Regions from separate parts of the Novosphingobium sp. BL-S-20 genome, predicted to be linked through region 2. Evidence: predicted binding sites of a transcription regulator. Region 2 holds the regulator's gene; the other holds the start of a gene.

Region 1 (15,413 bases), 1.4 Mb from region 2:
GCCAGAGGCGCAGGAGGTGCCGCTTGCGCTGCGGCTCGGGCCAGTCCCAGAACGTGGTGCGGGAATGGAGCGCGGCATAGTTCGACAGCCACTGGATGTCGCCGGGACGGAAATCCATCGCGATGGCCATGCCTTCCTCATACGTGATCGTGTCGAAGAGTTCGAGCACCTCGATCTGCTCCGGCGTCAGCTTGGGCACGCCCTCGTATTCCTGCGCGGTGAGGATATAGAGCGAGCCCGCATACATCGAGAACACCCCGTCCACGAGGCTGACGATCGGCGAGGTATAAGTGTCCGCAGGCGCATTGTGGTCCTGACGGCGCCAGTCCCAGTGGAACGGTTCGAGCAGCAGCGGCGCCAGGTCCGGGCGGCGGCGCAGGATCTCGTTGTAGATCTCCGCACCGGAGACGAGGCAGGAGAGGCCCCCCTCCTTGGCCGGACGCAGGCACATGAGCGCGACGATGTCCGAACTGTCGGAGTGATAGACCAGCTTGTCGCGCACCTTGGAGGAGAGTGCGGTGGGATCGTCCATGGTCTTGTCGCTGGTGGCGTAGACGTGGTCGATCAGGTCGCCCATCTCGTTCTGGCGGATCGGATCGCCCATGTGCAGGCCGAGGATGTAATAGATCGCATTGGACAGCGCATCCGAATAGAGCTGGGTACGAAGCCCGCGCACCAGCACGAAACCGCGCCCGTAATCGACATCCTCACCCCAGGACTTCACCGCATCGGCGCAGGCGACCAGCGGATATTCCTCGGCCGTGACCGTGCGCAAGTCCGGATTCTCGGCGAGGAAACGGGCGCCCAGCATCTCCAACTCGGAGACCTGCGCCTCGGAAAGCAGGTAGATCCACTCGTCGGTTCCGACCAGCCGGTCGCCCCGCCAGGCGGCAGCGGTAGTGACGGGCGGGACGGCCTCCAGCGGCGCGGGAGCGGAACTGGCCATGCTTCGTGGGTCCTTCTTTTGGGTCTGTAGCTATGCGCCGGACCCTAGGCGGATTAGCGCAGGCTGACTTGGCAAGCGATGCCCGAAACCTTTCCCTCCTGCGTCCTTGCCTTTCAGGACAGCACCACCTCGCCCCCATCACCCCGTCGTCCCCGCGCAGGCGGGGACCCCGCTTTCTTATCTCCATGGCGCAAGAAAAGCGGGGCCCCCGCCTTCGCGGGGGCGACGGGGATTTATAGGTCGCAATCGGTTCCCAGCCGACCGATTTCCATCCCTCGATTGCATGAGACAAGAATAGAACATAAAACGAACATATGTTCGATTCGAGTCGCTTCAAACGGGCCGCGAGCCTCGTGCAGACCTCTCCGGAAGGCTGGCCGGACGCACCTTTGCAGCAGGACGGCGTGCATGAATTCTACGCGGCACAAGGCCAGGACGGCAGCGCCGCGCTGGCCCCGCCCCTCGCCCTCGCCCTTCTCTGTGCGGTGCAGGCGCGACAGCCAGGGGAGACACTGCTCTGGCTGAGACTCGCCAAGGGCAAGCAGGCCCGGCAGCGCCCTTATGCTCCCGGTCTGGCCGAACTCGGCATCGACCCCGCCGCGATCGTGCTGATGCGCCTGCCCGACCTCCAGAGCCTGCTGCGCGCGGGCGTGGACTGCGTGCGCCACGGCGGCGCGGCCACGGTGGTCCTGGAAGTGGACGGCCGCGCCCCGGCCTTCGACCTGACCGCCTCGCGCCGCCTCGCGCTGGCGGCGGAGCAGAGCGGCACCATGGTCCTGATCGTGCGCAGCGGCGCCGATCCCGCCCCCAGCGCCGCCCATAGCCGCTGGCAGGTGGCCAGCGCCCCCTCGATGCCCCTGCCTGCCGATGCACCGGGAGGGCCGGTGTTCGACGTGACCCTGCTGCGCCAGCGCGGCGGGCGGGAAGGACTCAACCTGCAACTGGAATGGGATCGTGAGAAAGGCGTCTTCCGTGCGCCGCTACCTCGCGGTCGTCCTGCCCTTCCTGCCGTCCGAACGGGCGATGCGGGAAGGCGCAGCGCCGCCTGACGCGGCCTTTGCCCTCATCGCCAAGCAGCGCGGAGCGCAGCGCATCATGGCGCTCTCCCCCGCCGCGCTGAAACGCGGCCTTGCGGCAGGCATGATGCTGGCCGACGCCCGCGCGCAGGAACCCGATCTCGCCGCGCTGGAGCACCGCCCCGAAGCCGACCGCGCCCTGCTGCTGCGGCTGGTGGAGGCCTGCGAGCGCTATACCCCGATGGTCGCCCCGCAAGGCGACGACGCGCTGGTGCTGGACCTCACCGGATGTTTCGACAGCCTCGCCATGGACGAAAGCGGCGTGCTGGACGATCTCGCACGCCGCCTCTCCCGGCTCGGCTTCCACCCGCTGGCCGCCTGTGCCGGAACCCCGGATGCCGCCCTCGCCCTCGCCCGTTTCGGCAAGCGTTCCCTGCGCGAACTGCCGGTGGCCGCGCTGGGCCTCGGAGAAGACGCCCATCTCGCCCTGAAACGCGCCGGGCTGCGCACGATAGGCCAGCTCGCCGACCGCCCCCGCGCGCCGCTGGCCGCCCGTTTTGGCAAGGCCATGTCGGTCGCCCTCGCCCATCTGCTGGAGGAGCAGGACCGGCGTATAACCCCGCACCGCACCCTGCCCCCGATCTGGGTCGAGCAGCGCTTCGCCGAGCCGATGGCCACGGTGAAACCCCTGCTCGGGGTGATCGCGTGGCTGGCCGGAGAGGCGCGGAACCTGCTGGTCGCGCGCGGACGCGGCGGGCGGCGCTACGAAGTCTCGCTGTTCCGCACCGACGGTCATGTCGCCCGCCTCGCCGTCGACAGCGGCCTGCCGCTGCGCGACCCCGCCGATGTCGTCCGGCTGTTCCGCGAGCGCATCGAATCGCTCGCCGACCCGCTCGATCCGGGCTTCGGCTACGACCTCCTGCGCCTTTCCGTCCCTCTGCACGAAGACCTTTCCGAAGGGCAGGAGCGGCTGGACGAGGACAGTTCCGGCAGGCCCGACCTCGCCCCCCTGCTCGACCGCCTGCAAGTCCGCTTCGGCGCCGAATGCCTCCACCGCTTCGCCCCGCGCGACGAGCACTTGCCCGAATATGCCGATCGGCTCGTGCCCGCCGCGTCTCGGCCGGAGTCATGGCCCTTGGCGGAAGCGGGCGAGCCGCCCCTGCGCCCGCTGTTCCTATTCGACCCGCCCCAGCCGATAACCGTCCTTGCCGAAGTACCCGACGGCCCGCCGCGCCGGTTCGGCTGGCAGGGCAGGCAGCACCGGGTCGTGCGGCAGGAAGGCCCCGAACGCATCGCCTATCCCTGGTGGAAGACGGTCGAGGCCAGCGGCCCGACGCGCGACTACTACCGGATCGAGGACGAAGACGGCTGCCGCTTCTGGCTGTTCCGCCACGGCCTCTATGGCAGCGAGAAGACCGATCCGCGCTGGTATCTCCACGGCGTCTTCGCATGAGCGAGGGGCCGCCTCCTTATGTCGAGTTCGCGACGACGACCGCCTATTCGTTTCTGCGCGGGGCGAGCACGCCGGGCGAGATGGCGATCACGGCGATGGGGCTCGGCCACCCCGGCATCGGCATTGCCGACCGCAACACCGTGTCCGGCGTCGCCCGCGCCCTCGCCGCGCTGCGCAAGCTCGCGGAAAAGGCCGAAGCGGACGGCGAGACCCTGCCCGATTTCCGCCTGATGGTCGGCGCGCGGCTGGTCTTCGCCGACGATACCCCGGAAATCCTCGCCTACCCGACCACCCGCTACGGTTGGGGCCGCCTCACCCGCCTGCTCACCACCGGCAACTTGCGCACCACCAAGGGCAACTGCGTGCTGCACCTCGACGACCTGCTCACCTTCCTGGAGGACATGCAACTGATCGTCGCCACCCCGGCTTCCGACGACCTCCTGCGCCGACTCTCGAATGCCGCGCCCGGCAAAGTCTGGCTCGGCGCGACGATGCTGCGACAGGGCCGCGATGCCCGCCGCCTCGCGGCCTCACGCGAACAGGCGGCCATGACCGGCGTTCCGCTGATCGCCATCAACGACGCCCAGTACGACAAGCCGGAAGCGCGCCCCCTCCACGATGTCATGACCGCGATCCGCGAGAAGACCACCGTGCAGGCCGCCGGTCGCCGCCTCGCCACCAATGCCGAACGGCACCTGAAGCCCGCCGCCGAAATGGCCCGCCTCTTCGCCGCCGCCCCCGAAGCCATCGCCGCCACCCGGGATTTCATGGACGGCATCGCCTTCAAGCTCGACGACCTCAGCTATACCTACCCCCATGAACCCGTCCCCTACGGCTACACCCCGCAGGGCTGGCTGACCGAGCTGGTCTGGAGCCGGGCCAGCAACCTCTATCCGCAAGGCATTCCCGACAAGCTGACCGGACTGCTCGCCGGGGAACTGGAGATCATCGGCAAGCAGGGCTACGCCGCCTACTTCCTCACCGTCCACGATATCGTCCAGTGGGCGCAGGGGCAGGGCATCCTCTGCCAGGGCCGGGGATCGGCGGCCAATTCCGCGGTCTGCTTCGTGCTCGGCGTCACCGCCGTCGATCCGGTAAAGCACACCCTGCTGTTCTCCCGCTTCATCTCCACCGAGCGCAAGGAACCGCCGGACATCGACGTCGATTTCGAGCACGAACGGCGCGAGGAGGTGATGCAGTACATCTACAAGCGCTACGGCCGCGACCGCGCCGGGATCGCCGCCACGGTGATCCACTACCGCTCGCGCAGCGCCGCCCGCGACACCGGCAAGGCGCTGGGCCTGAGCGAGGACGTAACCGCCCGGCTCGCCAGCACCGTCTGGGGCAGCTACGCCGCGAAATACGACCGCAACCGCTGCCTCGAAGCCGGACTCGATCCCGACAACCCGACGATCGCGCGGGTCAATCGCTTCACCGAGGCGATTCTGGAATTCCCCCGCCACCTCTCGCAGCACGTCGGCGGCTTCGTGCTGACTCAGGACCGGCTCGACGAGACCGTGCCGATCCATCACGCGGCCATGGACGAGCGCACTTTCATCGAGTGGGACAAGGACGACATCGACACGATCGGCCTGATGAAAGTCGATATTCTGGCGCTCGGCATGCTGACCTGCATCGGCAAGGCTTTCGAAATGATCGAGACTCACATTGGCCGCCAGTACCAGCTGAACTCGGTACCGGGTGACGAGAAGGATCACAGGAACAACCCTCCCCACGTCAAAGCGGTCTACGAGATGCTTCAGAAGGGCGACAGCATCGGCGTCTTCCAGGTCGAGAGCCGTGCCCAGATGAACATGCTGCCTCGGTTGAAGCCGGTGAAATTCTACGATCTGGTAATTCAGGTCGCCATCGTGCGTCCCGGTCCGATTCAGGGCGACATGGTCCATCCCTATCTGCGGCGGCGGCAGGGCATCGAAGAACCGGAGTTTCCTTCTCCGGCTCCCCCCCACGATCCCAACGAACTGCGCAGCGTGCTCGGTGAAACCATGGGCGTCCCGCTATTTCAGGAACAGGCAATGAAGCTCGCCATCACCGCCGCGAACTTCTCCGATATCGAAGCCAACCAGCTTCGCCGTGCCATGGCGACTTTCCGCAATGTCGGCACCATCGACTCCCTCCGCGACAAGATGGTCGGCGGCATGGTCGCGCGCGGATATGCCAAGGAATTCGCCGAGCGCTGCTTCAAGCAGATCGAAGGCTTCGGCAGCTACGGCTTCCCGGAAAGCCACGCCCTCGCCTTCGCGCGGCTGGTCTGGGTCTCGGCCTATATCAAGCATCACTACCCCGCCGTCTTCGCCGCCGCCCTGCTCAATTCGCAACCCATGGGCTTCTACGCCCCGGCGCAGATCGTCCGCTGCGCGCAGGAGCACGGGGTGGAAGTGCGTCCCGCCGACGCGAACCACAGCGAATGGGACTGCACCCTGGAGCGAAACGCGAAAGACCAACTCGCGCTGCGCCTCGGCCTGCGCCAGATTCACGGTTTCCGCGAGGACTGGGCCGAGGCAATCAAGGACCATCGCCCCTACACCAATCTCGAAGACCTCGCCCGCCGCGCCGAGCTGCCGCAGCGCGCGCTCAACCTGCTGGCCGATGCCGACGCCCTGCGCTCGCTCGGCCTCGACCGCCGCGAGGGCCTCTGGGAAGCGCGGCGCACGCCCAGCGGCGAACTCCCCCTCTTCGCCGCCGCCCGCGCCCGCGAACTGGGCGAAGAACCACCCGCCGCCCTGCCCGCCATGCCGCTGTCGGAACAAGTCGCCGCCGACTACCAGACCACCCGCCTCTCGCTGAAAGCCCACCCGATGGACTTCCTGCGCCCGCACTTCGCGGCGGAAGGTGTGCTGAGCTGCGCCGAACTGGCAAAAGCGAAAGCCGGAAAGCGGGTGAAAGTCGCGGGCGTAGTGCTGGTCCGCCAGCGACCGGGCGAAGGCAAGGCGATCTTCGTCACCCTGGAAGACGAAGGCGCCATCGCCAACGTGGTGATCTGGGAAAGGCTGTTCGAGATCTACCGCCGCCCGGTGATGGCGGCCCGGCTGATGGTGGTGGAAGGCCTAGTCCAGCGCAGCCCCGAAGGCGTCGTCCACCTGATGGCCCAGCGCATCCACGACCGCACGCCGGAACTCGCCCGCCTCTCCGAAGACCACGAGACCCAGCCGCAACTCTCCAGCGCAGACGAGGTCGTGCGCCCCCAGCATCCGCGAAACGTGCGCATCCTGCCCCGCTCGCGCGACTTCCATTGAGTCGACAAGCCTTGCGGAACTTCAATCATGGGAGAAAAATGGTGCACCCGACAGGATTCGAACCTGTGGCCTCTGCCTTCGGAGGGCAGCGCTCTATCCAGCTGAGCTACGGGTGCAGTGCTGGGGCGACTAGCAGAGCATGAGCGGCGTTGCCAGCGCCAAATCCATCCATCGCATCATAGGCTTGGGAAAACCTTCTTCGGGATATCGCCAAGGCGAACGAGCCCACGCCATCCACGGCTTGAAAGTTCCCTATATGTTCTTATGATGCTGCCATGGCCGAAGCTGATTCCCCCCTCTCATCGCCGCTCACTTCCTTCGTCGCTGCCGACGTCGCTCGGGGAATCGGGCGGCTCTTTGCCCGCAACGACATCTGGTGCCTGCCGGAAATGCCGCTGCGCTGCGGGCGGCGGGCGGACCTCATGGGCATCGATGCCAAGGGCCACGTCATCATCGTCGAGATCAAGGTTTCACGGGCGGACCTGCTGGGCGACGGCAAGTGGACCGACTATCTCGACTATTGCGACCGCTTCTACTGGGGCCTGCCGCCCTCGCTGGACCGCGCGCCGCTGGAAACCGAGCCGTTCCTGCCCGAGCAGTGCGGCGTGATCGTCGCCGACGGTTACGATGCGGAAATCCTGCGCCCTGCCCCGCTGCGCCAGCTGGCCGCAGCGCGCCGCAAGGTCGAGACCGAGCGCCTCGCCCGCGCGTCACTCCGGCGGCTCGTCACTCTGGGCGATCCTCAGACCCAGCAATGGGGCAGCGAAAACTGAGAGGCGATCCGGAGCCGAGACTCCGGATCGCGGTACAAGTCAGGCGACTTCCTTCTCGATCCATTCCGGATAAAACGACGGCTCGCGCTCCGACCAGCCCGAGGCGGTGGCTGCCGCTTCGCTGATCGAGTGGAGCAGGATCTTGCGCCGCTCCGGCCGGATCTGGGGCAGCGCCGAGGCCCCGCAGAAAGCCCCCGGCAGCCAGGGCCGTGCCCAGCCACCCAGCAGGCGCTCGTAGAGGAAGCGGAACGCCGAGAACGATTCGATGCGGTCCTGCGCCAGATCGAAGGCGGCGACATGGACGAGCTTGCCCATGAACACGGTGATATCGTCGAAGCCGAATTCGTCGGGCCGCATGTCGCGCAGGGCGGTAAGGTCGGCATAGGCCTCGTACTGCTTTCGGATCGAGGTGGCCTCGGCGCCGTCACGCGCCCAGAGACCAAGCGCATCCTGTCGGCCCAGCCCCACGTCAAGGCTGCGACGGATGTAGCGCTGCTCGCAGGGCGTGAAGCTGGCGAACTCCCGCAGTTCGCTGATGGTGATGCTGGCCTTTCCCGTGTGAGTCATGGTCCTGATCCTCGTGACACGGAAGGACTATCCTCCCTGTCACAAAAACCAATTTCTGCCACATGGGTTGCTACAGCCTTAACTGCGCAAAGGTTTGTCCCCCGTAATTCCGGCAAGATTCATGCAGGATTTCAATTCGGGACAGTTTGAAAGATACCGATTCCCGCACTTTTTGCGCGGAAATCGGCCCTCTCCCGCCAGGGAGAAGGCCGATCCGAAGAAATCGCGGCCTGCAAAAATTCAGATGAGTCCGGCGAGCGGGCTGGACGGATCGGCATAGCGGCGCTGCGCCATACGTCCGGCGAGGTAGGCATCGCGGCCCGCTTCGACCGCCAGCTTCATCGCGCGGGCCATGCGGATCGGATCGCGCGCCTCGGCGATGGCAGTGTTCATCAGCACGCCGTCGCAGCCCAGTTCCATCGCCACGGCGGCTTCGGAGGCCGTGCCGACGCCCGCGTCAACCAGCACGGGAACCTTGGCCCCTTCCACGATCAGGCGGACCGTGACCTTGTTCTGGATGCCGAGGCCCGAGCCGATCGGCGCGCCAAGCGGCATGACCGCCACGGCACCGGCTTCCTCAAGCTGCTTCGCGGCGATCGGATCGTCCACGCAGTAGACCATCGGCAGGAAGCCCTCGTTCGCGAGGATTTCCGTGGCCTTCAGCGTCTCGCGCATGTCGGGATAGAGCGTGCGCGCCTCGCCCAGCACTTCCAGCTTCACGAGATCCCAGCCGCCCGCCTCGCGCGCCAGACGCAAGGTGCGGATCGCGTCGTCGGCGGTGAAGCAGCCTGCGGTGTTGGGCAGGTAGGTGATCTTCTTCGGATCGATGTAGTCGGTCAGCATCGGCGCCTTGGGGTCCGAGACATTGACCCGGCGTACCGCGACAGTGACGATTTCCGCGCCCGAAGCCGCGACCGCAGCCGCGTTCTGCTCGAAATCCTTGTACTTGCCGGTGCCCACGATCAGGCGCGAGCGGAAGGTTCGGCCAGCAACGGTCCAGGTATCAGCGGTATCGGTCAAGGTTCGCATCCTTTCGGGGAACGGGCATTTCAGGAAAGTGGGCGCGCGCGAACAGCGCAGAAAAACTTAGCCGCCGCCGACGAAGTGAACGATCTCCAGCACATCGCCATCGGACAGCGGGACATCGGCCAGGGTCGAGCGCGGGGCGATCTCGCCGTTGTGCTCGACGGCGACCTTCTTGGGATCGAGGCCGATCCCGGCAACGAGGTCGGCGATCGACGAGCCGGGTGCCACGCGGCGCGGTTCGCCGTTCACGGTGAGGGAGAGTTCAGCAGCCATGGGCCGCAGATAGCGCAGAGAATCGATTTGGAAAGCGCCAAAACGGCACTTTTCAATGCGCGCGGTGCAGGTTCCGGATATGCGCGAAGGCGACGAGCGCAACGCCGATAATCGTCAGGATCGATTCCGCCAGCCCGTGACCGACCGCGATTGCCGTCGCCATCAGAGCCAGACCGAGGCCGCCGATCACCAGCGGCGCGACGCGGCCATGGCGCATGACGCCGAAGCCCAGCGAGACCACGCCGACCACCAGCGCCAGCACCAGACCAACGCGGTGAACTTCCGGCGAAAGCAAGACTTCACCGCCAAGGCCCAGGAAGCCGACGAAGAACACACCAAGCACGCAATGGATCGCGCAAAGACCGCTGAGCAGGATACCTGCCCGGTCCAGCCGGTTTCGAATCGCGATGATGGCGGTACGCATGGATGTCCATGTATGTGACGTTGTAACATTCATCAAGCCCTGACCGTATGACGAAACATTCGATCGACGCGCCTCTTGCGCATTTCGTCGCAAGCTCGCAGGGATTTGCGCCATGAGAGTTTCTGACGGTCGTCCCATCCTCGGCACAGCCGACGATATCGCCCCCATGGTTCGCTGGCTGCTGTTCGTGGCTGCGCTGGTCGTCCTCATCGTCGCGGTCGGGGGGATTACCCGGCTGACCGAGTCCGGGCTATCGATCACCCAGTGGAAGCCGCTGACCGGCGCGATCCCGCCGCTGACCGATGCCCAGTGGCAGGCCGAGTTCGCCCGCTACAAGCAGATTCCCCAGTACATCGACGTCAACGGCCCGGCAGGCATGACCCTGGCGCAATACAAGTTCATCTACTTCTGGGAATGGGTCCACCGCCTGCTGGCCCGTGTGATCGGTCTGGCTTTCGCGCTGCCGCTGGCGTGGTTCTGGTACAAGCGCACGATCCCGCTGGGCTACAAGCCGCGCCTGATCGCGCTGCTGGCGCTGGGCGGGCTTCAGGGCGTGGTGGGCTGGTGGATGGTTTCATCGGGCCTGACCCCGGAGGCCGCCGACCGGGTGAATCACTTCCGCCTCGCCGCGCACTTGCTGGTGGCGCTGACGACGCTGGGTGGTCTTGTCTGGACGGCGCTCGACCTTCGCGAGTTGCGACGCGGTCAGGCCCCGGCCCGTCTGACCCGATTCAGCGCCATCGCGCTGGGCATGCTGTTCTTCCAGCTCTTCATGGGCGCCATGGTCGCGGGCCTGCGCGCGGGCTATGTCGCAGGCATGGGCTGGTTCAGCATGGACGCCTGGCCGTTGATGCAGGGCACGTTCTTCCCCGAAGGCGTGGAATGGGCGGGCGGTGCGCTCCATGCGCTCGTCAACGATCCCTTCCTGACGCACTTCGTCCATCGCTGGTGGGCCTGGGCCGTGGTCGCAGTGCTGGTGGTCATGGGCCGCCGCCTCAAGGCCCGCCATGCCCGCCTTGCCTCGATCGCGGTGCATTCGGCTTTCGGCACTCAGGTGTTGCTCGGCATCTTCGCCGTGTGGTCGGGCGTGGCGCTCTGGCTGGCCGTGGCGCACCAGCTCTGCGGCGCGCTGCTGGTCGCCGCGACGGTCTGGGGCGCGCATTGCCTCGGCCGCCGCGATCAGGTCGGTCTCGGCATGTGAGCGGGATTGAGGTATTATTTTACCTCTCTGGAAACCCGCAGTCTGCTTGACTTGAAGGCCGGTTTCGACGATTTGGCCGCCTTCCCGCGGTGCCGGAGATTCGTGAAAGCGATCGATTCGGCCTCGCGACCTGAACATTAGGGATAGACCAGCCATGAAGGCGCTTACGAAGGTCACCCGGTCGATCAAGCCGGCCGAGGTGGAAAAGAAGTGGCATCTGATCGATGCCGAAGGTCTGGTGGTTGGCCGTCTCGCGGTCGTCATCGCAGACCTCCTGCGCGGCAAGCACAAGCCGAGCTTCACCCCGCACGTCGATTGCGGCGACCACGTCGTCGTGATCAACGCCGAGAAGGTGAAGTTCACCGGCAAGAAGCTTGGCGACAAGACCTACTACAAGCACACCGGCTATGCCGGCGGCATCAAGGAAGTCACCGCGGACAAGGTCCTCGGTGGTCGCTTCCCCGAGCGCGTGCTTGAAAAGGCTGTCGAGCGCATGATCCCCCGTGGCCCGCTCGGCCGCGACCAGATGCGCGCCCTGCACCTCTATGCAGGCACCGAGCACCCGCACGGTGGCACCCAGCCCGAAGCACTCGACGTCGCTTCCATGAACCGCAAGAACAAGGTTGGCGCGTAATGTCCGATACCGAAACCGTACAGAGCCTGTCCGACCTGAAGGACCTGGGCGAAGTCGCCGCCGTTGAAACCTCGGAAGAGGCTTTCACGCCCGTCGTTTCGAACGCGCCCCTGCGCGAGCAGCAGCTCGACGCCTACGGCCGCGCTTACGCCACCGGCCGCCGCAAGGACGCCGTGGCCCGCGTTTGGGTTAAGCCCGGCACCGGCAAGTTCATCATCAACGGCCGTGACCAGGAAGTGTACTTCGCACGTCCGACCCTGCGTCTCGTCATCAACCAGCCCTTCCAGGTTGCTGGCCGCGACGGCGCCTACGACGTGATCGCCACCGTCAAGGGCGGCGGTCTCTCGGGCCAGGCCGGTGCCGTGAAGCACGGTATCGCCCAGGCGCTCTCGAAGTACGAGCCTGCCCTGCGCGCGTCGGTCAAGGCCGCCGGCTTCCTTACCCGCGACCCGCGCGTCGTCGAGCGTAAGAAGTACGGCCGTGCCAAGGCACGTCGTAGCTTCCAGTTCTCGAAGCGCTAATCCGCTTACCGAGAGCTTCGGCTTTACGAAAAGGGGTCGCGGGAAACCGCGGCCCTTTTTTGTTGCAGCTTGGGAAGCGACTTCAGCGACGGCGGCGGAAGGGTTCGCAGGCCACGCCGTCTCCATCGCCATCCATTTCCCGGCGGTAGCCCGGTTGGCCGACATGAAGCGGCGCCCGTCCGGCCGCCCATGCCTCGCGGCAATTGCGGAAGTAGACTCCGCTGCTCGGTGTGGCCGCACGCGGACCTGGCGCCGGGCGGCGGACCGATTGTACATTATCGCGAGGCTGGGCCGCATACGCATGGTCGAGGGGGTGCGCCGCCCGATAGTCGCCGGGCTTGTCGAACGTCCATCCCCAGATACCGGCCTTTTGGGCCCGTGCACCGGCTTCTGTGTTCACATAGGCCTGCGTGAAATGCGGCAGAGCGATGGCATAGCCCATGCGCACCATCGTCTCGCCCAGATCGACATCGCCGACCCGGCAAACCGCCACGACCCGGCCATAGTCGTCGGTGTCCTGCTGGGTGCAGAGCACGGCCCGGTCCGCTACCAGCCGGGAAAGCGCCTGTCCGGCATCCACGCCGCAAGCCCAATTGATGCCGCCGCGAGCGCAAGTCTGCGCCTTTTCCACCGCATCGATGCCGAACAGACGAATTCGCGCGCCGGTCATATCCAGCGTGTCGCCGTCGACGGCGACGACGTTCCCTGAATAGACCTGCGCCTGAGAGGGCAGGGCCACCAGGCCGGATGCAAACAGTGTTGCCGCTATGAGAGCACTTCGCATTCGGAGGGTCCGCTTTGTCGCCCGCTTGCGGGCCATACAGGGCCATCCATAACCACGATTTCTTGCCAATTGCTTCCGGCGCCGACAGCCGTCGATGCGATGCCCTCTCATGCCAGATACCTCGCTATAGCAGGTATCTTTCCATGCCCTGTATCAATTTTCACAAGGTATCTTGCGTTACACAGTAGCTGTCTATATACACTCCTCATCCGCAGGAGATGATTCGATGTCCGAAATCGAAGTACAGCTGAAGAAGGGGGTGCTCGGTCTTTGCGTGCTCGCCCTGCTGTCGCGGGGGGACAGTTACGCCTACGAGATCGCCAGCCGCATGGCCGCGGCGGTCGATATGGGCGAAGGGACGATCTACCCGCTCATGCGCCGCATGCAGTCGGACGGCCTCGTCGCGACTTACCTGGAGGAATCGCCCTCCGGCCCGCCGCGCAAGTACTACCGCATTACCGAGACCGGCCGCAGCCGCCTTGCCGAACAGGTCGAGGAATGGCGCGGGTTCACCGCCGCCGTTGACGGTCTGCTCGACGATGCCGCTGCCGTACCCACAGACGCCGCACCCAAGACAGAGGAGCCGAGCCATGACGCGTAACGAGTTCATCCGTCGCCTGAAGGCCGGCCTCAAAGGCATGCCGCAGGACATCGTCGCCGAAATCGTCGCCGACTACGAAGAGCACTTCGAAGCCGGTAGCGCCGAAGGCCGCAGCGAACAGGAAGTGGCCGCCGCGCTCGGCGATCCCGGCCGCCTCGCCCGCGAACTGCGCTTCGAGGCAGGCTTCCGTAACTGGGAAAGCGGCCGCTCGCCGTCTTCGGCCTGGAGCGCGATCCTGGCCTTCATGGGCCTGGCCACCATCGACATCCTGATCCTGCTGCCCATCGTGCTGCCGGTTCTGGGCGTGATGTTCGGCCTCTACGTCGCCACCCTGATCGCCTTCCTGGCAGGCGGCTTCATCCTGATCGCCGGGCCGTTCAGCGGCTTTCCGGGCGGGGTGCTAGTCGCCATCCTCGGCGGGCTGGGCACGATGAGCGCCGCCGTGGCGATCGCCGCGCTGCTGACTCTGGTCAGCATCTGGATCATCAACGCCATCATGTGGTTCGGCCGCCTGCACTACCGCGTGCTCGAACCCGCCATGCATTCGCAAGACTGAAAAGCACGAGAGAAAGGAACCAAGTGATGTTCAGGAAACTGCTCATCGTATTCGCCAGCGGCGTGATCCTGACGATCGTCGCCTTCAGCGCAGCCTGGGTCGTCGGCGGGGACAAGTTCCGCCGCAACGTGAACGAAGGCGACATCAACTGGACCTTCGGCAGCGATGACGATGCCGCCGACAGCCCCCAGATCACCCGCAACTTCGCGATCCAGCCCGGCGCCCGCCTGGCCATGGACGTCCCGGTGCAGCTCGTCTTCACCAAGGGCGACAAGGCCGAGATGGTCGTCAGCGGCCCGCAGAAGCTGGTCGACCGCCTGACCTGGGAAGACGGCCGTCTGGCCGTTAAGGGCAGCTGGCACGGCCGCAAGGGCCTGAAGGTCCGGATCACGGCGCCCGAGATCGAAGGCCTGGATTTCGACGCCCCCGGTGACGTCACCCTGACCGGCCTCGATCAGGACAGCCTGACGGTGAACGGCAACGGCGCACTCAGCCTGGCCGCCACCGGCAAGGTCCGCAAGCTGGCCGTCACCACCGACGGCGCAGGCAGCCTCGATTTCGGCAAGGTCGATGTTCAGGACGCCACGGTCGAAGTGAACGGCGCCGGAGACCTGACGCTGGGCGCGAGCGGCAATGTCCGTGTCGAGATCAACGGCATTGGCAATGTCACGCTGGTCCGCAAGCCCGCCAGCCTCAAGACCGAGATCAACGGTATCGGCAACGTCAGCCACGACTACAAGTAAACCGAAGGAAACCGAGGCGCCGCCGCGATCCTTTCGCAGGCGGCCAAAATGACAGCCCAAACAAAAAAGGGCCGCACCGTCGAAACGGTGCGGCCCTTTTTTGTTGTTCCGAGTGGATTTCGGTCAATGCACCGGCGGATCGACCGGCGGTACCGCGCCAACGGGCGCGACCGGCTCACCAAGTTCGCGCGGGGGCAGGGCGTTTTCGGGGACCTGGTCGATCTGCATCGCCGCAGTCGGCACATGTTCGAGATTGCGGGCGACCACCCGGATCTCGTCACCGTCGATGGTGATCTCGTTGAAGCTGGGCGGCGTCGAGCGGATCCGCTTCGACAGCGTACCCGCACCGATCATCCGCAGCGGCCCGGTCAGCGTCTGGGCGGTGAGATCGAAAGCGTCGTGAATGTGCCCCGAGAGCACGGCCATGACCTTGCGCCCGGCCAGGACTTCCATCGCATGCGTGCCGTTGATCGTCAGCAGCTTGCCATCCTTGGCGCGCCGCTCGATCAACGGATGGTGCGCGGCGACCAGTACGCGGGTACCGGCGGGCAAGGCATCGATGGCGGCAAGCGTTTCGGCCAGCGCCTTTTCCGTCACCCAGCCGTTCGACCAGGGAAAGCGCTGCCACTGTGCGCGGG
Region 2 (15,413 bases):
ATGCCTATCGCATCACGCTGGCGGTCGCAGGCTTCAAGCCCGCCGATATCGACATTACTGCGCAGGCCAACCTGCTGGTGGTCAAGGGCCACAAGCCCGAGGAACCGGCCGAAGGCGAAATGCTGCACGTCGGCATTGCCCAGCGCGGGTTCGAGCGCCGCTTCGAACTGGCCGATTACGTCCGCGTCGACGGTGCCGATCTGGCTGACGGCCTGCTGGTGATCGACCTCGTGCGCGAAGTGCCCGAGGCGATGAAGCCGAAGAAGATCTCGATCGGCGGAAACACCCTTTCCGTCGTCGAAGGCAGTGCGGGCAACGATTCCGCCGCCGCCTGAACGCTTCGATGAACTGACATGATCTGGGGGCGGTCCGGCATGTCCGGGCCGCCCTTTTTGCTGCGCGGTGACAAGGAAACCGTGACAGCTGCGCATTCCGCACCCTAAGCTGGCCGCATCACTTCCAGCGGGCCGCTTTTCTCCATGCTTTCGATCCTGTCGGTCGTCCTGCCGATCTTTGCGCTGACCTTCGCGGGCTGGCTGACCCGGCGTCTCGGCGTGTTCGGGCCGCAATCGACCACCGAACTCAACCGCTTCGTCGTCTATTTGGCGCTTCCCGCCCTGCTGTTCGACATCGTCGCAGGCGCCCGGCCCGCCGACCTGTGGCAACCGGGCTTCGTCGCCGTCTTCGCGCTGACGACGTTCTGTTTCTTCGCGCTTACGGTAACAGTCAGCCGCATGAAGGGCGCCGCTATCGGCAATGCGACGATCCACGGCCTCAATGCCGCCTATTCCAACGTCGCCTTCCTCGGTTTTCCGTTGCTGCTGGCAACGCTGGGACCGGCGTCGCGGACGCTGACGCTGATCGCCACGATCAACACCGTTTGCGCCCTCTTTGCGACTTCCATCGTCCTGCTCGAATTCGGCAACCAGTCCGGGGGACGCCCCTCGCTCGTGTTCCTCCGCGTGCTTCAGGCGCTGTTCCGCAATCCGCTGGTGCTGGCGCCGTCGCTGGGCGCATTGGTCATGGCGAGCGGGGTCGGCATCGCCGCGCCGCTGGACACGTTCCTCAAACTGCTCGGCTCCGCCGCCAGCCCCTGCGCCCTCGTCTGCCTCGGCATGTTCCTGGCCGAACCGCGCACGCTCGAACCCGGCGACACTGGGCGGACCACCCTGCTCGTCGGGCTGAAACTCTTCGCCTATCCGGCGCTCATGCTCGTCATGGCCCGCTGGGTGATCCCGCTCGAAAAGCCGCTGCGCGATGCCGCCGTGCTGCTCGCCGCCCTGCCGACCGGGACCGGGCCGTTCATGCTGGCGGAACTCCACCGCCGCGAAGGCGCGCTCACCGCCCGCGTCATCCTCGTCTCGACGGTTTTGTCCGTTGCGACGGTAACGCTGCTGCTCGCCGCACTGCGCTGAATCGAAAAGGGCGGACCATCCGGCCCGCCCTTCCCTAAAGCGAATTTCCCGCGATCAGACCAGTCGGGCCTGACGCAGCGCCGCGGCGATGAACCCGGCGAAGAGCGGGTGCGGCTCGAAGGGGCGCGACTTGTATTCGGGGTGGAACTGCACGCCGACGAAGAACGGATGATCCGGACGCTCGACGATCTCGGGCAGCAGGCCGTCGGGCGACATGCCGGAGAAGATCAGGCCGCCCGATTCCAGCGTCTCGCGGTACGAGGCGTTCACTTCGTAGCGGTGACGGTGACGCTCCGAGATCTCGGTCGAGCCGTAGATCGAGGCGACATGGCTGTTCGGCGAAAGCTCAGCCTTGTAGGCGCCGAGGCGCATGGTGCCGCCCAGATCGCCGCCTTCGGCGCGCTTTTCCAGGCCGTCCTTGCCCATCCACTCGGTGATGATGCCGACGACGGGTTCCTCGGTCGGGCCGAATTCGGTGGAGTTGGCCTTCTCGACACCGGCCGAACGAGCACCCTCGATGCAGGCCATCTGCATGCCGAGGCAGATGCCGAAGAACGGCACTTCACGCTCGCGGGCGAAGCGGACCGAGGCGATCTTGCCTTCGGTGCCGCGCTCGCCGAAGCCGCCGGGGACCAGAATGCCGTGCATCGGTTCGAGCGCGGCGGCGATTTCCGAATCTTCCTTCTCGAAGATCTCGGCATCGATCCAGTTGACGTTGACCTTCACGCGGTTGGCCATGCCGCCGTGAACGAGCGCTTCGTTCAGCGACTTGTAGGCGTCCTGCAGGCCGACGTACTTGCCGACGACGCCGATGGTCACTTCGCCCTCGGGGTGTTCGAAACGGTCGGTGATGTCGTTCCAGCGCGCCAGGTCGGGCGCCTGCGATTCCATGCCGAAGTGGTGAAGCACTTCGGCGTCGAGGCCTTCCTGGTGGTACTGGAGCGGCACGGCGTAAATGTTCGGCGCGTCGAGCGCGGGGATCACCGCCTGCGGGCGCACGTTGCAGAACAGCGCAATCTTGCGGCGCTCGCTCTCGGGGAGTTCGCGGTCTGCGCGGCAGAGCAGGATGTCGGGCTGGATGCCGAGGCCGGTCAGTTCGCGTACCGAGTGCTGGGTCGGCTTGGTCTTCAGCTCACCGGCAGCCGCGATGTAGGGCACCAGGGTGACGTGGACGAAGCAGGTCTGCTCGCGGCCGAGTTCGTTGCGCAGCTGGCGCAGGGCCTCGACGAAGGGCAGACCCTCGATATCGCCGACAGTGCCGCCGATCTCGCAGAGCACGAAGTCGAGATCCTCGGTCTCCGTCATCGCGAAGTCCTTGATCGCGTCGGTGACGTGCGGGATCACCTGGACCGTCGCGCCGAGGTAGTCGCCGCGGCGTTCCTTGGCGATGATGTCCTGATAGATGCGGCCCGAGGTGATGTTGTCCGCCTGACGGGCCGAAACGCCGGTGTAGCGCTCGTAGTGGCCGAGATCGAGGTCGGTCTCAGCGCCGTCGTCGGTCACATAGACCTCGCCGTGCTGATAGGGGCTCATCGTGCCCGGATCGACGTTTAGATAGGGATCGAACTTGCGGATTCGGACGCGATAACCGCGTGCCTGAAGCAGAGCCGCGAGGCTCGCCGCCATGAGACCTTTGCCAAGCGAGGAAACCACGCCGCCGGTAATGAAAATATGCCGCGCCATGGGAGTCGGCCCTTAAATTGCATGGGGGCACGAGCGCAAGAGCGCTGTGCCGCAATCCACAGTTCAACACAAATGAAATGCCGCCTGCCAGAGCCAGACGGCATTCCTGTTACGATGATGCGCCGGGGTGAACCCTGCCGAAAGCCAGATTACTGGCCGGCAGCACCCGAAAGCGGATCGTTGGCCGGAGCGGTTCCGGCCGGAGCCGGGCTCGCGCCACCCGCCGGAGCCGCGGCCGGTGCGGCCGCGCCGGCGAGCGGATCGGCCGGCTGTACGGGAGCGGCCGGAGCCGTCTCGCGCTGAAGGGAAGTGTCGATGTCGCGGCCGCTGGTCGTATTGACCGCCAGAGCTGCGAGCACGATCGAGAGAATCACGAAGACCGCGGCGAGGACGCCCGTTGCGCGGGTCATGAAGTTAGCCGCACCGCGCGCCGACATCAGGCCCGAAGGGCTGCCGCCGCCGACACCGAGACCGCCGCCTTCCGACTTCTGCATCAGAATGACGACGACGAGCAGAAGCGCGACAATCGCCTGGACAACGGTCAGGAAGGTGAACAGCATCTTGCGTTTTTCTCAGTCTTTCGGGGCCGAAACCCACATCTCAAGCCGCGCAGATAGGCGCTCGTCGCCTTCTGCGCAAGTCATCAGCCGAACCCTTGGCATGAAAGGCCGGGATCCGGCGGAAATCCGCGTCTCAGTCGTTGCCCAGCGAAGCTGCGGCACCGACGATCGCCAGGAAGCTCTCGGCGCTCAGGCTGGCGCCGCCGACCAGCGCTCCGCCCACTTCCGGCACGGAGAGCAGTTCGCCGGCGTTCTCCGCCTTGACCGAGCCGCCGTAGAGAATGCGCACGTCCGCACCGCCCTCGCCGTAGATGGCAACGAGCTTCGCGCGGATCGCCGCGTGCATCGCCGCCACGTCCTCGATCGAGGGAACGCGGCCGGTGCCGATCGCCCAGACCGGCTCGTAAGCGACCGAAATCTTCTCGGGCAGACCGTCGATCGACGGGCACGAACCTTCAAGCTGCGCGGCGACCACGGCTTCGGCGTCGCCCGCATCGCGCTGCGCCTCGGTTTCGCCGACGCAGAGAATCACCGCGAGACCCGCCGAGAGGGCGGCCTCGGCCTTGGCCTTCACGTCGCCGTCGCTCTCGCCGTGCAGCGTGCGGCGCTCGGAGTGACCGACGATGGTGAAGTCCGCGCCCGCATCCTTGAGCATGGGGGCGGAAATGTCACCGGTGAAGGCGCCGCTATCTTCCGCGCGGCAGTCCTGGCCGCCGACGCCGATCAGTCCGACGGCATCGCGGATGCGGTAGATCAACGTCGCCGGCGGCGCGACCGCCACCTGCACCTTCGGAAAGCGCGCGGCAGACCGATCGATCGCGCGCGCCTCGTTGAGCATCGCACGCGTGCCGTTCATTTTCCAGTTACCGACGATGTAAGGCAGACCAGCCATGTTATTAAGAAACCTTGATTTCAGAGCACTCAGACTACTCGAGACTCCCCTCGGAAGCAGGAATCACGAGCCGGGCTTTCGGGGCGCTGCTAGGGCACGGAGGCCCTTCTTGTCAAAATCCGTGCATTTACGGTTCAGGCGCGATTGCGGATGGAGCGCGGGAATTCTTGATTCGCGAACCACTTATCGAACGTCGCCCCAAACGTCGGCCCAGATGTCGCCTCAAAAGTTGGCATTGCAGGATGTCACAAGCCACCCTAAAGCCTGCCCGTTTCACGCGTTGGCCTTCCCATGGCGGCTCTGCCCTCGCTCCGACCCGAACCTGAAATTTCCACGCTGATCGGCACGGTACATGCTCTCATTCTTCCGCAACGTCCTGAAGTCCAAGATCGGCGCCGGCATTGGCCTGGCGGTGCTGGTGCTCATCACGCTGGCTTTCGTCGGCGGTGACCTTACCGGCATGAACGATTCCGGAGGCATCAGCCCCGGCCAGTCGGTCGCCACCGTCGGCCAGGATGACGTGGCCGAGAACGATCTGGCTCTGGCCGCCAAGTCCGCGCTGACGCGCGTCCAGCAGCAGGACCCGACGATGACGATGAAGTCGCTCATCGCGCAGGGCGGGCTGGAGCAGGTGCTGGACGAACTGATCGACCGCACCGCTACCGCGTTCTTCGGCAAGAAGATCGGTGTCGTCGCCGGTGACCGTCTGATCGACAGCGAGATCGCCCGCATCCCGGCGTTCCAGGGCGTGGACGGCAAGTTCGACCAGAGCACCTATCGCCAGCTGCTCGCCCAGCAGGGCCTTTCGGAAAAGTCGCTGCGCGACGATATCGCCCAGGGCCTGATCGCCCAGCAGCTGATGCTTCCCGCGCAGTTCGGCACCACGATGTCGAACTTCGCTGCCAAGCGCTATGCCGCCCTGCTCGACGAGAACCGCGCCGGCTCGGTCGTCGCCCTGCCCTCGCAGCTGTTCTTCCCCGCAGGTCAGCCGAACGATGCCGATCTCCAGGCCTTCTACAAGAGCCACACCGGCGCCTTCGTCCGCCCCGAGCGCCGCGTGATCCGTTACGCCGCCTTCGGCGAAGCGGCCGTCAAGCAGGTCGCCGCGCCCACCGACGCCGAGATCGCCAAGCAGTACCAGACCGACAAGGCGCTCTACGCCGCACAGGACAACCGCAAGATCACCCAGCTGATCGTTCCGACCGAAGCCGGGGCCAAGGCCGTCGCCGCCGAAGTCGCGGGCGGCAAGTCGCTGGAAGCTGCCGCCCAGGCCAAGGGCCTCTCGGCCGCCAAGCTCGAATTCTTCAGCAAGGACCAGCTTTCGAGCCAGTTCTCGCCCGCCGTCGCCGATGCCGTCTTCGCGACCCCCATCGGCAAGCTCGCGGCACCGCAGAAGAGCGCGCTGGGCTGGCACCTGATCCGCGTCGAGCAGGAGCAGAAGACGCCTGAGCGCACCCTCGCTTCCGTCAAGGACGAGATCGTCGCCAAGCTCACTGAAGAGAAAAAGCGCGCTGCCTTCACCGACCTTCTCGCCAAGATCGAAGATGAGTTCAGCAACGGCGCCAGCCTCGTCGAAGTCGCCAAGTCGCTTGGCACGACGGTCGAGACGACCGCGCCGATCGTTGCCGACGGCCAGGTCTACGGCAAGCCCGGCGAAACCGCCCCGGCCCTGCTGCAGCCGGTGCTGAAGACCGCTTTCGGCATGGACCAGGAGAAGCCGCAGAGCGCGCAAGTCGGCGGTCAGCCCGCCAAGGAAGGCGTGCCCGCCACCCCGCCGAGCTACATCGTCTACGACGTCACCCAGATCACCGCCTCGGCACCCGCGCCGTTCAAGGAGATCGTGAACGACGTGAAGGCCGCCTGGGCGCTCGACAAGGGCGGTGCCGCCGCCAAGGCCGCCGCGATTCAGATCCAGGCCCAGCTCCGTCAGGGCAAGACCGTGGAACAGGCCGTCGCCGCCACCGGCAAGAAGCTGCCCGTCGAGCAGGTTTCGATGTCGCGCGCCACACTGACCGCCGCGCTGCGTTCGGGCCGTCAGGTTCCGCCGCCGGTCTCGCTGATGTTCCACATGGCCAAGGGCACCGTGAAGGTGCAGTCGGCCGGACAGGATCGCGGCTGGTTCGTCGTGCTCCTGAAGGACGTGGTGCCGGGCAAGGTCGAAGCACCGCAGCTCGTCGAGGGCACCCAGCGTGAACTCGGCGGCCAGCTCGGCCAGGCCTATACCGACGCGCTCGGCAAGGCGATCCGCAAGGAAGTAGGCGTGACCAAGCACGACAAGGCGATCGCCGCTGTCCGCGACCAGCTCGCCGGCGCCGCCAGCCCTGAATGAAAACGTGCCGCTGCCGCTGAATAAGACAACTTGAGATGAAGACCGGGGTTATGGAACGCGAATCGGATCGCCTTGCGGCATTGGCACAGCTCTCCCAGGGCAAGCCCGGCGTGCTCTGGCGCAAGCTCGTGGCCGATACCGAAACCCCGGTCGCCGTCGCGCTCAAGCTCTTCGAGGAAGGGCGCGGCGATTTCCTGCTCGAATCGGTCGAAGGCGGCGAGACGCGCGGGCGCTACAGCCTGATCGGCCTCGATCCGGACCTCGTGTTCCGCGCCGAGGGTCATTCCTGCGAAATCAACCGCAACTGGCGAGACGACCGCGAGGCCTTCTCGCCGCTTCCGGGCGATACTCTCACGGAACTGCGCACGCTGGTCGAGAGCTGCCGCTTCGACGTGCCTGCCGAGCTTCCCCCTGCCCTGGCCTGCCTCGTCGGCTACTTCGGCTACGAGACCATCGGCCTTGTCGAGAAGCTGCCGCGCGCGCCGCAAAGCGCGCTGGAAGTGCCGGACATGCTGTTCGTGCGGCCCTCGCTGATCCTCGTGTTCGATCGCCTCAGCGACGAACTGTTCTGCGTCGCCCCGCTCTGGCCGGAAGCCGGTGCGCCGGAAGCGCTGGTCGAACGCGCTTCGGAGCGCATCGACGAAGCTCTGCGCAAGCTCTCCGGCCCGGCGCCCGCAGCGCCGACCGCCGCCGACCTGCCCGAACCCGTCCAGACCCCGGTCATGGCTGCCGCCGATTACGAGGCGATGGTCCTGAAGGCGAAGGACTACATCGAGGCCGGCGACATTTTCCAGGTCGTGCTGGCCCAGCGCTTCACCTGCGATTTCCCGCTGCCGCCGCTGGCGCTCTATCGCTCGCTGCGCCGCGTGAACCCCTCGCCGTTCCTCTACTTCCTCGACATGCCCGGCTTCGCGCTGATCGGCTCCAGCCCGGAAATCCTCGTGCGCGTGCGCGAAGGCGAAGTGACGATCCGTCCGATCGCAGGCACCCGCCCGCGCGGCAAGACCGCTTCCGAGGACAAGGCCAACGAAGTCAGCCTGCTCGCCGATCCCAAGGAACGCGCCGAGCACCTGATGCTGCTCGATCTCGGCCGTAACGACGTCGGCCGCGTGGCCGCCGCCGGAACCGTCGAAGTGACCGACAGCTACACGATCGAGCGCTACAGCCACGTCATGCACATCGTTTCGAACGTGGTCGGCAAGCTCGACACCGCCCGGCACGACGCCATCGACGCGGTCTTCGCGGGCTTCCCGGCTGGCACCGTCTCCGGCGCCCCGAAAGTCCGCGCCTGCGAGATCATCGCCGAACTCGAGCCCGAGACGCGCGGCGCCTATGCGGGCGGCGTCGGCTATTTCGCGCCCGACGGCTCGGTGGACTCGTGCATCGTGCTGCGCACCGGCGTGCTCAAGGACGGCGTGCTCCATGTCCAGGCCGGGGCAGGCATCGTCGCCGACAGCGTCCCCGCCTACGAACAGCGCGAATGCGAGGCCAAGTCCGGCGCACTCTTCGCCGCCGCCCGCGAGGCCGTGCGCGTCGCCGGGGAGCCGGGCTTCGGCCAGTGACGCGGGGCCCCGCCGCGGCCCTGCTGCTTCTCGCCGCCTGCTCTTCGGGTGACGCCAAGCAGGAGGCCGCCGCGCCGCCCCCGCCCGCCTGCGTGGGCGCGACGTTCGAAGGCGTGTCCTTCACCCATTGCACCGCCGATCCCGCGCGCCACACGATTCACATGGTGCTCGGGCCGAAAGGCGGCGCGCCCTATCGCAGCCTCTCCGAACTCGCCGCGAGCCGCCCCTCGGGCAACCACGCCGTCGCCTTCGCGATGAACGGCGGCATGTTCGACGACAAGGGACAGCCGATCGGCTATTATGTCGAGGAAGGGCAGCGCGGCCACAAGCTCAACACCAACGAAGGCTGGGGCAACTTCCACCTCCAGCCCAACGGCGTGTTCTACGGCGATGCGAAAGGCCGATGGGCCGTGCGGACAACGCAGGACTTCGCGAAGACCGTCTCAAACCGTCCGGACTTCGGCACCCAGTCCGGCCCGATGCTGGTGATCGGCGGCAAGCTCCACCCGAAGATCGATGCGGACGGCGAGTCGAAAAAACTGCGCAATGCCGTCGGCGTCGACCACAAGGGCCGCGCCCACTTCGTGATTTCGGACGAGCCGGTCTCGTTCGGCAAGCTCGCCCGCCTGCTGCGGGACAAGCTCGATTGCCCCGATGCGCTGTTCCTCGACGGCAGCGTATCCTCGCTCTGGGACCCGGAGCACGGGCGCGTGGACGGCGGACCGCCGCTCGGCCCCTTGATCGTCGTCGAGAAAGCGACGAAAGGCAGACCATGATCCTCGTCATCGACAATTACGACAGCTTCACCTGGAACCTGGTCCACTACGTGATGGAACTGGGCGCCGAAGTCGAAGTGGTGCGCAACGACGCCCTCACCGCCGTCCAGGCCATCGAAAGCGGCGCGCAGGGCTTCCTGCTCTCGCCCGGCCCCTGCACGCCTAACGAGGCAGGCATCAGCCTCGACCTTGTGGGCGCGGCGGCGGACAGTGGCAAGCCGCTGCTCGGCGTCTGCCTCGGCCACCAGTCGATCGGCCAGTACTTCGGCGGCAAAGTCGTGCGCGGCGGGCTGATGCACGGCAAGACCTCGCCGGTCACGCATGACGATACCGGCGTGTTCCAGGGCATCCCTTCGCCCTTCACCGCCACCCGCTATCACTCGCTGATCGTCGAGGACATTCCCGAGACGCTGAAGGTCAATGCCCGCTCGGACGACGGCCATGTCATGGGCTTCCGCCATGCCACGCTGCCGATCCACGGCGTGCAGTTTCACCCGGAAAGCATCGCTACCGAGCACGGTCATGCAATGCTGGCCAACTACCTGAGGCTCTGCGGCATCGACGCGCAGCTTCCGGCACGGATCGCGGCGTGACCGTGACCAGCCTTCCCGACCCGCTGCATCCCATCGGCGAAGCCGAGGCCGAAGAGGCCTTCGGTGCAATCCTCGACGGCAAAGTCGATGACGACGCCATCGTCCGCTTCCTGATCGCCCTCACCGAGCGCGGCGAGACCGCCAGCGAGATCGCCGGAGCGGCCCGCGCCATGCGCAGCCGCATGATCCCGATCCACGCCCCCGCGAACGCCATCGACGTCTGCGGTACCGGCGGCGACGGGCATCACACGCTCAACGTCTCGACCGCCGTGTCGCTGGTCGTCGCCGCCTGCGGCGTGCCCGTCGCCAAGCACGGCAACCGCGCCGCCAGCTCGAAGGCCGGAGCCGCCGACACCCTCGAAGCGCTTGGCCTGAACCTCGATCGCGCCGCCGAGACCGCCGAGGAAACGCTGAACGACCTCGGCATCTGCTTCCTCTTCGCCGCCCGCCATCACCCGGCGATGGGGCGGATCATGCCGATCCGCAAGGCGATCGGCCGCCGCACGATCTTCAACCTCATGGGGCCGCTGGCCAATCCCGCCAATGTCCGCCGCCAGCTCGTCGGCATCGCCCGCCCCGCCTATGTGCCGATCTATGCCGAAGCGCTGATGCACCTCGGCAGCGAGCACTCCTTCGTCATTTCCGGCGACGAAGGCCTGGACGAACTGAGCCTCGCGGGCGGCAACGAAGTGGCCGAGATCAAGCATGGCGAACTGGCCATGCGCCGTGTCTCGCCCAAGGATGTCGGCCTGCCGGTTTCGCAAGTCGGCGCCATTCGCGGCGGCGATGCGGCCTACAATGCCGAGGCGCTGCGCCGCCTGCTCCTCGGCGAGGAAGGCGCCTATCGCGACGCCGTGCTGCTCAATGCCGCCGGCGCGCTGATCGTCGCGGGCGAAGTCGAAACCTGGCGCGAAGGCGTCGAGGAAGCCGCCGAGGCCATCGACAAGGGCCTCGCCAATGCCCTGCTGAATTGCTGGATTTCCGCGCTCAAGGCCTGAGCCGCGTTTTCGAGGTACCGATGTCCGACAAGCTTACCGAGATCTGCCAGACCAAGCGCGCGGAAGTCGAAACCCGCAAGGGCTTCGCGACGATCAGCGACCTCGACGCCCGCGCCGCCGCGCAGACCGCCCCGCGCGGCTTTGAAGCCGCCCTGCGCACCAAGGCGGAAACCGGCTTTGCGCTGATCGCCGAAATCAAGAAGGCCTCGCCCTCCAAGGGCCTGATCCGTCCCGATTTCCGTCCTGCCGAGCACGCAGTCGCCTATGAGCGCGGCGGCGCCGCCTGCCTGTCGATCCTGACCGATGCGCCCTACTTCCAGGGCCACGAGGACTTCCTCGTCGAAGCGCGCGCCGCGGTGTCGCTGCCGGTCATCCGCAAGGACTTCATGGTCGATCCCTGGCAGGTCGCCGAAGCCCGCGCGATCGGCGCCGACGCGATCCTCATCATCGTCGCCGCGCTCGATGACGGCCTCATGGCCGAACTCGAAGCCGCTGCCCACGAACGCGGCATGGATTGCCTCGTCGAAGTTCACAACGAAGCCGAGATGGAACGCGCAAGCCGCCTAAAGTCGAGGCTTATCGGCGTGAACAATCGCGATCTGAAGCGCTTCGTCACCGATATCGGCATTACCGAACAGCTCGCCCCGTTGGCCCCCGAAGGCACGCTGCTGGTCAGCGAGAGCGGGATCAACGGCCATGCCGACCTCCAGCGCCTCTCTGCCTGCGGCGCGCGCACGTTCCTTGTCGGCGAGAGCCTGATGCGCGAAGCCGATGTCGAGGCCGCCACCCGCGCCCTCCTGCTGGGATGAGCAAGTCCCTCACCCACATCGACGATCAGGGCAATGCCCGCATGGTGGACGTAGGCGCGAAAGCGGAAACCCGCCGCGTCGCGGTAGCCTCGGGCCGTATCGCAATGACGGCAGCAGCGCTGGAAGCCATCCGCACCGGGAATGCGCCGAAGGGTGACGTGCTCGGAACCGCGAGGATCGCGGGCATCATGGCGGCGAAGAAGACAGCCGACCTCATCCCCATGTGCCACCCGCTGGTGCTCGACGCCGTGAACCTCGATTTCGCCTTCGAAGAAGAAGCCCTGACGGCCACTGCAACCGTATCGCTCACCGGCAAGACCGGCGTGGAAATGGAAGCGATTACAGCCATTTCCGTCGCACTCGTGACAATCTACGACATGGCCAAGGCACTCGACAAGGGCATGGTCATCGGGGATATCCGGCTCATCGAGAAGTTCGGCGGCAAGTCGGGTCACTGGAAAGCCGGATGATCCCGCCGCTGCCGCTGGAAGAAGCGCAGGCGCGCTTGCTGGCCCTGGTGGAGCCATTGTCTGTCGAGCATGTCGACGTGGAAGGCACGCTTGGCCGATACCTCGCCGCCCCGATGTTTGCCCGGCGCAGCCAGCCCATGGCGGATATCTCGGCGATGGACGGCTATGCCGTCACCCTTGGCGACCTCGCCGGGCCATGGCAGGTCATCGGTGAAAGCGCGGCCGGGCACCCGTTTGACGGAACTCTCGCACCAGGAAAAGCGGTTCGCATTTCGACGGGGGCACTGCTTCCCGCTGACGCCGGCGCCGTCATTCTCCAGGAAGACCTGACCCGGCAGGGCGACGACCTCGTCCTCACCGGCACGCCGCCACACCCGGGCGACAAGCATATCCGCCCGCGCGGCATGGATTTCACCGATGGCGGCCTGCTCCTGGCGCAAGGTACGCTGATCGGACCGGCCCAGATCGGCCTGGCGGTGGCGGCAGGCCACAAGCACCTTCCCGTCCACCGCATTCCGCGAATCGCGGTGATCGACAGCGGCGACGAACTGGCCGCCGAACCGGATTGCTGCGCCGATCATCAGATCCCGGCCAGCAACGGCGCGATGCTTTCCGCGCTCGTGCGCAGCCTGCCCGTCGATGCGAAGCGGAATGGACCTATCCCGGACGATCTCGACGCCCTTGTCGCGGCTTTCGACGCTGCCGCCGACGCCGATGTGATCGTGACCAGCGGCGGAGCCTCGGTCGGCGATCACGATCTTCTGCGTCCCGCCCTGGAAGCCTGGGGAGCCGAAATCGATTTCTGGCGCGTCGCGATCAAGCCGGGCAAGCCGCTGCTGATTGCAACGCGCCATCATGGCGAGCGCAGGCAACTCGTGATCGGGCTACCGGGAAATCCCGTGTCGAGCATGGTAACGGCCTATCTTTTCGTTCTGCCGGTCCTGCGCGCACTCCTCGGTGCCGCAGAGCCTCTGCCGCGAAGCATTGCAGCGAAACTTTCCGCCCCCTTGAAGACCGGCGGAGCGCGGCGGGAATTCCTGCGCGGGGTATGGGACGGGGAAACCGTGCAGGCCCTCTCGCTACAGGACAGCGGCGCGCTTTCCTCGCTGGCCGCCAGCAACGTCCTGATCGACCGCCCCGCTCATGCCGAAGCGGCCGATGCGGGCGACATGGTTCGGATGTTCTTGCTCCAGAATGGCGGTATTGCTTGACTATACCCTGTTCGTTGCATAATTGTTCCCTCATTGTTCGCAGAAAAGTTCTCTAGGCAGCAGATCGGTTCAGATCTGTTCCTTCAAGGATCACCTGGCGACGCAGCACTATCCGGCCGGGCCAAGGGCCGCAGAACATATGAGGCAAAGCAGATGTTGACGCGCAAGCAGCATGAATTGCTCCGGTTCATCCAGGTCCGGCTCGAAGAAAGCGGCATCTCACCCAGCTTCGAGGAAATGAAGGAAGCGCTCGACCTCAAGTCGAAGTCGGGCGTTCATCGCCTGATCTCGGCCCTGGAAGAGCGCGGCTTCATTCGCCGCCTGCCCAACCGCGCCCGCGCACTCGAAGTCCTGCGCCAGCCTGAGGATACGACGACCAAACCTGCCCGCAGCGTTCCGGCGGCGGAAGAGGCTCCGGCTCGCGCTCCGAAGGTTCCGACACCGGCCAACGACGTGATCGAAATTCCGCTCCATGGCCGCATTGCAGCGGGCGTGCCGATCGAGGCGCTGGAGGGCCATTCCTTGCTTCCGGTCCCGGCCGCCCTGCTCGGCTCCGGTGAGCATTACGCGCTGGAAGTTTCCGGCGACTCCATGATCGATGCAGGCATTCTCGACGGCGATTTCGCCCTCGTGAAGCGCACCAATACCGCACGCGATGGCGAAATCATCGTCGCGCTGATCCGGGGCGAGGAAGCGACGCTCAAGTATCTCCGCCGCGAGGGCGGGATGCTTCGGCTCGATCCCGCCAATGCCGCTTACGAACCGCAAATCTACGGTCAGGACGAAGTGGAAGTTCAGGGCAAGCTTGCAGGACTTCTGCGCCGCTATCACTGAACCGGAGGGGAATTCCCCTTCGGTTCATCGAAGCCAACCTGCCCGAAGATATCTACTTGCGGCCGCGCCACCAGCCATGATCGCCTTGAGTGTCGGCAACGGTCGTGATCCTGCGACGATCCAGATCGATGGCCACGCCGCCACTGCGATCCAGTAGGGCGCGATCGGCCTTCAGCCACTTCGGTCGGCAACTGTCCGGAAGCCGGCGGTCGGCAATGACGACGTCGGATTGCCTGCAAGCCCTTGCGAGTTGATCTTCGGGCACCATCAAGCGCCCTTTGGCAATAAGGACCTGATACCGCGCACGCCAGGTTCGCATTGCTACGGCGCAGAAGTCGCTGTTGCATCTGGCTCGCGGAGCTGCCGAAACGACTTCGGGAAGTTCACGCCTTCCTGCCGCCTCCATCATGTTGTCCAGCGCATAATCGCTCGAACTGTTACGCAGCATCACGAGACGCCGACTGTCCGGATCGATCCATCCGACATGGCGACCATCGCCTGAAACCACCAGATCCGGCGCCTGAATCGTCATCAGGCCCAGAAATCCGATAAGGATAGGCACCAGCCCCAACAAGCGAACCCGTCCTGCCCAAAGTCCGAGCCACAGTCCTCCCGCCACGAACAGCAGGAAATGCCACCCGCTCATCGTCGGCAGGACCCGTACGGAACCGGGGCTATCCGCAATGAAACGGGCGATCGCCAGCAATCCCTCGATCGCATGATCCGCGAGCCACCATGCCGGCCCGCCTGCTCCCATCACATCCAGAAGCAGCGCCAGCGCGACCAAGGGCATGATAACCAGGGTTGTCAGCGGGATAGCCAGAACATTGGCGAACGATCCGTAAATGCCCGCACGATGGAAATGGTAAAGACCGATCGGCAGGAGCGCCATTTCGATCGCGATGCCCATGACCAGCAGCAACATGACGTGACGCAGGGCCTTCGAAGGTAGAGCTTCTTCGCGCGGAGCGAGCCACCGCTTCATCGGTTCGGCATTGCCGAGCGCAACGAGGACCATGACCGCTGCGAAACTCATCTGGAAGCTGGGCCCGACGATCGACTCGGGCCAGACCAGCAGCACGATGAAAGCCGCCACGGCCAGCAAGCGCATCGACAACGCCTCCCGCCCCATCGCCAGTGCCGCCAGCACGAACAAGGCGCCAAGGCACGAGCGCACCGTCGGCACTTGCGAACCGCTGAGCAAGGTATAGCCGATCCCCGCCAAGGCCCCGAAACCGGCAGCAAGAATCGGCAGCCGAACGCGCAAGGCAAGAGCCGGTG

Evidence for each region. Region 2 encodes LexA, which represses DNA repair genes until DNA is damaged. Its sites were predicted from a motif close to GTTCCNCNCTTGTTCT; they were not measured.
Region 1: ACZ1II_RS07905 (ImuA family protein) is a predicted target of LexA. The motif match lies at 1,232-1,247, and genes of this name have one in related genera.

What each region holds. Positions count from the first base shown of each region.
Region 1 is NZ_CM145494.1:54,742-70,154, forward strand. Features, by position in the region: gene ACZ1II_RS07900 (TauD/TfdA family dioxygenase) at 1-946, opposite strand, end outside; gene ACZ1II_RS07905 (ImuA family protein) at 1,261-1,995, shown strand; gene ACZ1II_RS07910 (Y-family DNA polymerase) at 1,919-3,415, shown strand; gene ACZ1II_RS07915 (error-prone DNA polymerase) at 3,412-6,672, shown strand; tRNA gene ACZ1II_RS07920 (tRNA-Arg) at 6,712-6,788, opposite strand; gene ACZ1II_RS07925 (MmcB family DNA repair protein) at 6,948-7,445, shown strand; gene ACZ1II_RS07930 (hypothetical protein) at 7,485-8,012, opposite strand; gene ACZ1II_RS07935 (thiazole synthase) at 8,253-9,041, opposite strand; gene thiS (sulfur carrier protein ThiS) at 9,099-9,311, opposite strand; gene ACZ1II_RS07945 (MerC domain-containing protein) at 9,364-9,735, opposite strand; gene ACZ1II_RS07950 (COX15/CtaA family protein) at 9,848-10,936, shown strand; gene rplM (50S ribosomal protein L13) at 11,091-11,570, shown strand; gene rpsI (30S ribosomal protein S9) at 11,570-12,091, shown strand; gene ACZ1II_RS07965 (thermonuclease family protein) at 12,174-12,830, opposite strand; gene ACZ1II_RS07970 (PadR family transcriptional regulator) at 13,102-13,476, shown strand; gene ACZ1II_RS07975 (DUF1700 domain-containing protein) at 13,466-14,032, shown strand; gene ACZ1II_RS07980 (GIN domain-containing protein) at 14,059-14,775, shown strand; gene ACZ1II_RS07985 (metallophosphoesterase family protein) at 14,899-15,413, opposite strand, start outside.
Region 2 is NZ_CM145494.1:1,894,511-1,909,923, forward strand. Features, by position in the region: gene ACZ1II_RS16575 (Hsp20 family protein) at 1-335, shown strand, start outside; gene ACZ1II_RS16580 (AEC family transporter) at 480-1,415, shown strand; gene ACZ1II_RS16585 (CTP synthase) at 1,470-3,098, opposite strand; gene secG (preprotein translocase subunit SecG) at 3,248-3,655, opposite strand; gene tpiA (triose-phosphate isomerase) at 3,792-4,550, opposite strand; gene ACZ1II_RS16600 (peptidylprolyl isomerase) at 4,903-6,879, shown strand; gene trpE (anthranilate synthase component I) at 6,930-8,441, shown strand; gene ACZ1II_RS16610 (phosphodiester glycosidase family protein) at 8,438-9,217, shown strand; gene ACZ1II_RS16615 (anthranilate synthase component II) at 9,214-9,810, shown strand; gene trpD (anthranilate phosphoribosyltransferase) at 9,813-10,808, shown strand; gene trpC (indole-3-glycerol phosphate synthase TrpC) at 10,829-11,617, shown strand; gene moaC (cyclic pyranopterin monophosphate synthase MoaC) at 11,614-12,087, shown strand; gene ACZ1II_RS16635 (molybdopterin molybdotransferase MoeA) at 12,084-13,298, shown strand; gene lexA (transcriptional repressor LexA) at 13,452-14,132, shown strand; gene ACZ1II_RS16645 (ComEC/Rec2 family competence protein) at 14,185-15,413, opposite strand, start outside.